2 regions of the Klebsiella sp. R445 genome follow, and region 1 is predicted to be linked to the other one. Evidence: predicted binding sites of a transcription regulator. Region 1 holds the regulator's gene; the other holds the start of a gene.

Region 1 (3,902 bases):
GCTTGTGAAACGCTAATATTTGCTACATGCATTCAAAAATTTTGTAGGCAGAATATGTGGTCTGAATACTCACTGGAAGTTGTTGATGCTGTCGCCCGCAACGGCAGCTTTAGCGCGGCGGCACAGGAGCTCCATCGCGTCCCTTCCGCTGTCAGCTACACCGTTCGTCAGCTGGAAGAGTGGCTGGCAGTTCCGCTGTTTGAACGTCGTCATCGGGATGTTGAATTAACCCCGGCCGGGGTCTGGTTTTTACAGGAAGGACGCTCTGTTATCAAAAAAATGCAGATCACCCGCCAGCAGTGCCAGCAGATAGCCAATGGCTGGCGCGGTCAGTTGTCAATTGCCGTCGATGACATCGTCAAACCGGCACGAATGCGCCAGATGATTGTCGATTTTTATCGTCACTTTTCGGACGTTGAGCTGATTGTCTTTCAGGAAGTGTTCAACGGCGTCTGGGATGCGCTGGCGGATGGCCGCGTGGAGCTGGCGATTGGAGCGACGCGTTCGATTCCGGTCGGGGGGCGCTACGCCTTTCGCGATATGGGCATGCTGAACTGGCACTGCGTAGTGGCCAGCCATCATCCACTGGCGCAGATGACCAGTCCGCTGAGTGATGACGAGTTGCGCAACTGGCCCTCATTGGTCAGAGAGGATACTTCCCGGTCTTTACCAAAACGAACGACCTGGCTGCTGGATAACCAAAAGCGTGTGGTGGTGCCCGACTGGGAATCCTCTGCCACCTGTCTGTCTGCCGGGCTTTGCGTGGGGATGGTACCGACGCACTTTGCCCGTCCGTGGATCGACCGGGGAGAATGGGTCGCCCTTGAACTGGAAAACCCGTTTCCGGATGCGGCGTGCTGCCTGACCTGGCAACAGAGCGACGCATCGCCTGCGCTGCTGTGGATGCTGGATTATCTTGGCGATAGTGAAACGTTAAACCGGGAATGGTTGCGGGCGCCGGATTAGCCGGCGCCGGGAAGGGGACTAACGGCGGTAATCGACAAACGGGCCGTCAACGACGGAACGACGCTCCACCAGGCGCGGGTGAACCTCGATAGACTGGGACTCTTCACGCTTGTTGACGATACGATCCATCAGCATATTAAACGCGGCTTCGCCGAGGGAGTCTTTCGGTTGATGAATCGTGGTCAGCGCCGGGCTGAAATAGCGGGCGTTGCGCACGTTGTCATAGCCGATCAGCGAAATGTCCTGCGGTACGCGCAGCCCCATTTCATCCGCCGCGCAAATAGCACCCATCGCCATGATGTCGCCGCCGCAGAAGACTGCCGTCGGGCGGTGGTGTTGGTTCAGGATATGCTGCATCGCGCGATAGCCGGACTCCGGTTCGAAGTCACCCTGTTCAATCCAGTTATCCGGTACGGAAATCTGCGCTTCTTCCATGGCTTTCATAAAGCCTGCCAGACGTCCGGCACCGGTGTTACGTTCCAGCGGGCCGGGGATCACGCCAATTTCGCGATGGCCGCGTTCCACCAGATAACGACCGGCCATATAGCCGCCTTCAAAGGCGTTATCGATGACAGAATCGGTAAAGTCGGCCTTGGCCTCGCCCCAGTCCATCACCACCATTGGAATATGGCGGTACTCTTCCAGCATGCTCAGCACCGATTCCGGATATTCGGAGCACATGACCAGCAGGCCGTCGACGCGCTTTTGCGCCATCATTGACAGGTAAGCCTGCTGCTTTTCGAGATCGTTCCATGCATTACCCAGAATCAGGGTATAGCCTTTTTGGAAGCAGCTTTTTTCAACGGCTTCGATAATTTCAGCAAAATAGGCCGCTTCGCTGCTGGTTGCCAGCAGACCAATAGATTTGGTGTGATTAACCTTCAGGCTGCGCGCGACAGCACTCGGTGAGTAGTGCAGTTCTTTAATGGCGGCCCAGACCGCATTGCGCGTCTCTTCCGCAACGAAACGGGTTTTGTTAATAACATGTGATACTGTTGTAGTGGAAACGTTTGCGCGCTTCGCTACATCTTTAATAGTTGCCATTACTTCTCACTCCAGACCTTGACCTGAACGTCTGATAATCGGTACGTAAACGTTTGCCTAAACACACCCTGAATACAATGTTCAACATTGCATCACGTCGGGAAAACGACACAGAACGACAGGAAGGGGTCAATGGCCGATACGCTTTCAAATTAGCGTGGGATTTTGTCCGATCTTGCGGCAAAGGGGAAGAGCAAAAATGTGTATCACCCTAAATCCTGGAAGATTTTTATGCGATATTGTGCAAAAATGAGCAAGCTCACTTTTCGTGTGGGAAAAACAGGGGGAAAAATTGATGGATACAGATTTAAAATTTTCGCTGACAACAACGATTATTGTTCTAGGTCTAATCGTTGCCGCCGGGCTGACCGCAGTTCTGCACTAATTTTCCCGGGGGAGAGGTCACTTTCCCCCCGTTCCCGCCATTATTATCATTTTCGCAAAAATCTTTTGCCATTTCGTTTACTTTTGTTTTTCTGTGATTGATGTCATGCTTTTGACTTCTGATGAGATACCGTCGCCGATGACGGTCTGCTGGAGTCATGCAATGAAAATCAACTTTCCCCTGCTCGCGCTGGCGATAGGCGCATTTGGTATTGGTACGACGGAGTTTTCCCCGATGGGATTACTGCCAGTCATTGCCAAAGGCGTCGACGTGTCTATTCCGGCTGCGGGAATGCTGATCAGCGCCTATGCGATAGGTGTGATGGTTGGTGCGCCGCTGATGACGCTGCTGCTTTCTCATCGTGCGCGAAGAAACGCGCTGATTTTCCTGATGGCGATCTTCACCCTCGGCAACGTTCTCTCTTCCATGGCTCCTGATTACACCACGCTGCTGATTTCACGCATTATCACCAGCCTTAACCATGGTGCTTTCTTTGGCCTCGGTTCGGTAGTGGCCGCCAGCGTCGTCCCGAAAGACAAACAGGCCAGCGCGGTTGCCACCATGTTTATGGGGCTGACGATCGCCAATATCGGCGGCGTGCCGGCGGCGACCTGGCTTGGCGAGACTATCGGCTGGCGGATGTCGTTCCTTGCTACCGCAGGGCTGGGAGTGGTGGCGATGATCAGCCTGTGGTTCTCTCTGCCTAAAGGCAGCGCCGGTGAGCGTCCGAATGTTAAACAGGAGCTGTCGGTGCTGGTGCGTCCGCAGGTGCTTTCCGCCCTGTTGACCACGGTGCTTGGGGCGGGGGCCATGTTCACCCTCTATACCTACATTTCTCCGGTGCTGCATACCATTACCCATGCTTCGCCGCTGTTTGTCACCGCGATGCTGGTGTTGATTGGCGTGGGCTTCTCGCTGGGCAACTACCTGGGCGGTAAATTCGCCGACCGCTCCGTCTCCGGGACGCTGAAGGGCTTTCTGCTGCTGTTGATGGTGATTATGCTGGCGATTCCGTTACTGGCGCAGACGCAGCTGGGGGCCGCTGTCAGTATGGTGGTTTGGGGTGCCGCGACCTTTGCGGTGGTGCCGCCGTTGCAGATGCGGGTGATGCGCGTCGCGCATGAAGCGCCGGGTCTCTCTTCGTCGGTCAACATCGGGGCGTTTAATCTGGGGAATGCGCTGGGGGCGGCCGCCGGTGGGGCGGTGATCTCGGGTGGTCTGGGTTACGCGTTTGTTCCGGTAATGGGGGCGATCATTGCCGGTCTGGCTCTGCTGCTGGTGGTGGTGGGCAGCCGTTCGCAGCCGGAAGAGGCGCTTGTCGGGCAGTGATGCTATTTGCAGAAGGGTTACCCCTTCTGCAATATCGTTTTATGCCGCCAGTCTTTCAGCAACAAACTTCCAGTTTACCAGCGCCCAGAAGTGCGCCAGATACTCAGGGCGGGCGTTACGGTAGTCGATGTAATAGGCATGTTCCCAGACATCCACCGTCAGCAGCGGGGTCGCGTCG
Region 2 (3,902 bases), 920 kb from region 1:
TTCTTCGGTCTCCAACTGAAAGGTACGGGCGCTGTGGGCGGCGTTAGCGAGGAACGTCGAGTCTGCCGGGCCCAGGTTAATGACCCCGGTGCGTTCGAACACCGCTTCGCCGCTGCTGGCGGCGAACTCATCCCACAATGTCTGGGCGCGCAGGACCAACGGGACATATCTTTCACCTTCGCCATAGGCGTGACGGATAAGGCGCGTATTACCATGGTGGCTGCCTTCCTGGTGCGGCGGCTGGTGCGCGTCGGTCATCAGCACGTTAAGTCCCGCCTGGCGGGCATAATAGCCAGCGGCAGCACCTGTTGAGCCGCTGCCGATAATGATGAGGTCGTATTGCATGATATGTTCCGTTTTTTGTTTTAATAAGCAGGGTAATTAACCGTTTGCACTTATACAAGCGCGAAAATAAATCAGGCACCCGACGGGTGCCTGTTTAGTGAGTGTATATTGCGTGCGGCATAATCTTTAATGCCTGCGGTACTCGTTTGCCTGGTATTCACCTGATTCAATCTTGGCAATACCTGCTTCCAGAATAGAGATAAATTGACGTGCGACTTCCGTGGTGAGCCATAGCGTCTGGCCAATTTCAGCTTCGTGACTGCTTTCTTGAGTGGGGTTTTGGTAGTGCAGGCGCAACATCATGGCATCGTAGCTATCAACGGTGCTGATGTCCCATCCGACGAGGGGATGGGTCTGGATGACTTCATTATTCTTTTCCATCATAACCCCTTATTCACATGTTAAAAGACAACAATTCTCGAGGTTTAATGCATGTTTTTTGAAGCAAGTTAATTATATCAGGAGTTAAGAATAAACTCGAGAAATTAACGTAAACAGAGCGAACACTCCTCTGTTTGCCGCTTTTTTGCACAAATATAGTGTCGTGAAGGGTTATTTTTACAGGAAATAATCATGAGAGGAATGAAAAGTCTGAATTTTACCGGGATAAAAAAGCCGGGGCGACCCGGCAAAAAAAGCACAATGAGGGAGCAAATGTTATTTGCTGTACCTGTCACACTTCAGGCAACCCTGGTACGAGCACGAGATTAACTCACGCTGAGCACGCGCGTGAAACGCGTATGCGGCTTCGGGTAGCCGAAAGGGCGTCAGGATACGTCATGGATAAACCAGTCATCGGCGCTTTCCCAGGTCTCTTGCAGGATTTCGCTTATCCGGTCTTTATCTTCTTTGAGGCCACCAATCACAGACAGACTGTTGCTGGTGGCAAAGCGCACGGTAACCTGGCTTGGGTTAGTCGGGAATTGTTGTTCAATGCGTCGGGAGAGTTCATTGTTTAGCGCTTCTAAGGCGCCGTTGGGTAAGGCTGTAGTTTTGGCGATAGACACTTCAATGCGCATGATTGCCCCCTGTGTAATATACTGTTTATTTATACAGTATGTATTTGGCGTTTACAACAGGGGGTACCGTTTTTATTTTTTCATTGTCCAGCGCACGGTTTCACCGGCAAGGAACGGCACCAGCGTATCGTCCGCAAGCGCGATGCTCTCGACGACGGTGCTCTCTTCGCGCTCCAGTTCAACGAAGGTCTCATTGACCGGCAGGCCGTAGAAGCGCGGGCCATTCAGCGAACAGAATGCCTCAAAGTGCTGCAGGGCATTCATCTCTTCAAATACCGTAGCGTAGCTGCCCAGAGCCGTCGGGGCATTGAAGCAACCGGCACAGCCGCAGCTGGCTTCTTTACGATGACGGGCGTGTGGCGCCGAATCCGTGCCGAGGAATGCGCGGGTAAAGCCGCTGGCGACCAGCTCACGCAGCGCCTGCTGGTGAATATTACGTTTCAGAATGGGCAGGCAGTAAAGATGCGGACGCACGCCGCCAACCAGCATGTGGTTACGGTTGAACATCAGGTGCTGCGGGGTAATGGTGGCGGCCAGCAGGTCATTGCCATCCCGAACGTACTCGGCGGCATCCTTAGTGGTGATGTGTTCAAACACCACTTTAAGGCCCGGTAAGCGCTGGCGCAGAGGTTCCATCACCGTTTCGATAAAGCGCGCTTCGCGATCGAAAATATCGATCTCCGCGTGGGTCACTTCACCGTGAACCAGCAGCGGCATGCCCAGTTTTTCCATGCGCTCAAGCACCGGCATAATCGCATCGATGCTGGTGACGCCGTGGCTGGAGTTGGTGGTGGCATTGGCCGGGTAAAGCTTGGCTGCGGTGAACACGCCTGCGTGGAAGCCGCGCTCCAGCTCTGCCGGGTCGAGCGTATCGGTGAGGTAGCAGGTCATCAGCGGCGTGAAATCGTGCCCGGCCGGTACCGCATCAAGGATGCGCTGGCGATAGCTGATGGCGGCCTCGACGGTGGTGACAGGCGGCACCAGATTCGGCATCACGATCGCCCGGCCATAAAACTCACTGGTGTAAGGCACGACGGTCTTCAGCATATCGTCATCGCGCAGATGAATATGCCAGTCGTCAGGGCGGCGGATTTTCAATACCTGGGGTTGTGCTGTCATGGAGAGCTCCGGCTAATAGGGTCAGTCATCAGGGCTGTTTTTGCCGGGCACTAAGGATAAGCGTAAACGTTTCCCTTTGCATCAATTTCTGTAAAAAAACGGGCGCCAATGCGCCCGGAGTGTTAATTGGTGAACGGGATGATAATTTCCCCTGGCTTCACTTCTATGCCTTTGGCGTATTTTTTCGCCAGCGCCTCGCCGGTGCTGGCATCTTCGCGCAGGACGTAGGCTGGTTGCTGGTTAAAGTAGCTGCGCAGAGATTGATTCAGATAGGGGATCAGCGTCTGCACCACGGACTGCAGCTTGTCGGGCGATACTTTGGCATCAACCACTTCCATCTCCTGCAGGAAGATAGCCCCTTTCTCTTTATTAAAGACCGGCAGCGCTTTCAGTTTCAGGTCGATGGTGGCCTTCTGGTTGCCAAACAATGAGTTCAGATCCAGATTGGCGATACCGCTCAGGGTGATCTTATTGGGTTCTTCACGGCCGATGGCGCTGGTCAGATTGTGTAGTTCAATGTGTGCATCCGCCACGCCGGGCAGGCCGATATCCTTGGCGAAGTGGTTACGTTTCTGCAGCGCCTGGTTAATTTCCTGCTCGCTCACCGAGTACTGCGTGAGCTGATTACAGCCGCTCAGAAGGCCGCTAACCATGAGCGCGGCCACGATAAACATCTTTTTCATTGGGTTCCTTAACGGTCGTGCCATGCACTTATCCTGACATAAAGCAGCATGGCCTGCCAGTGCCGAAAGGAACAGCAGAACAGGCTGAAAATGCGCTTCAGCCTGTATGCCGGTCAGGTCCGGGGCTCCAGCATACCGGATGTGGAGCGTTTCTGGCTGAACTGCCACCACAAGGCAATGAAGGTAATAAAGCCGATAATCCCCAGCATCAACCATGGCAGTTCCGGTTGATTCAGCGCTTTGCCGGAATCGAACAGCCAGCCGCCGCCGGCGTAACCAAAGGCGCCGCCGAAGGCCAGCCCCAGCCGGCTAAACCCCATATAGCTGCCGCGCGCTCGGGCGTCAGCCAGCGATGCCCCGAGGGTCTCACGAGCCGGCTCTGCGATGATCGAGCCAATATAGAACAGGCAAATCAGGGTAAACAGCTGTTGTAAATTGTTGGTCAGGCCAATCGGCAGCATGGCGGCGGTCATCACCAGCAATCCGGCCATCAGCCGGTGCTCCAGGCGAAAACGCTGTTCGCTCCAGCGGGCGATGGGGTAGAGCAGAGTCAGCGATATCGCCGCTTCAATGGCATACATCCATTTCACCGCGGTAGGCGAGCCGGCGATATCATTGACCATAATCGGCAGCATCAGCATTACCTGGACGGCCAGCATGTAGTACCCGGTGAGCGTCAGCACGTAGGTCACAAAGCGTTTATCGCGCAGCACCCGGCCGAGCCCTTCGCGTACCG

The links. Region 1 encodes PurR, which represses purine synthesis genes. Its sites were predicted from a motif close to CANGCAAACGTTTGCNTG; they were not measured.
Region 2: a site for PurR is predicted at 2,543-2,560, ahead of pyrC (dihydroorotase). Genes of this name have one in related genera too.

The regions. Positions count from the first base shown of each region.
Region 1 covers NZ_CP180446.1:210,735-214,636, forward strand. Annotated here, with positions in the region: gene punR (LysR family transcriptional regulator) at 55-966, shown strand; gene purR (HTH-type transcriptional repressor PurR) at 985-2,010, opposite strand; gene cydH (cytochrome bd-I oxidase subunit CydH) at 2,306-2,395, shown strand; gene ACMYSN_RS00980 (MFS transporter) at 2,558-3,724, shown strand; gene sodB (superoxide dismutase) at 3,764-3,902, opposite strand, start outside.
Region 2 covers NZ_CP180446.1:1,127,928-1,131,829, reverse strand. Annotated here, with positions in the region: gene solA (N-methyl-L-tryptophan oxidase) at 1-345, opposite strand, end outside; gene bssS (biofilm formation regulator BssS) at 472-726, opposite strand; gene dinI (DNA damage-inducible protein I) at 1,113-1,364, opposite strand; gene pyrC (dihydroorotase) at 1,437-2,483, opposite strand; gene ACMYSN_RS05325 (lipoprotein) at 2,606-3,166, opposite strand; gene mdtH (MFS transporter) at 3,280-3,902, opposite strand, start outside.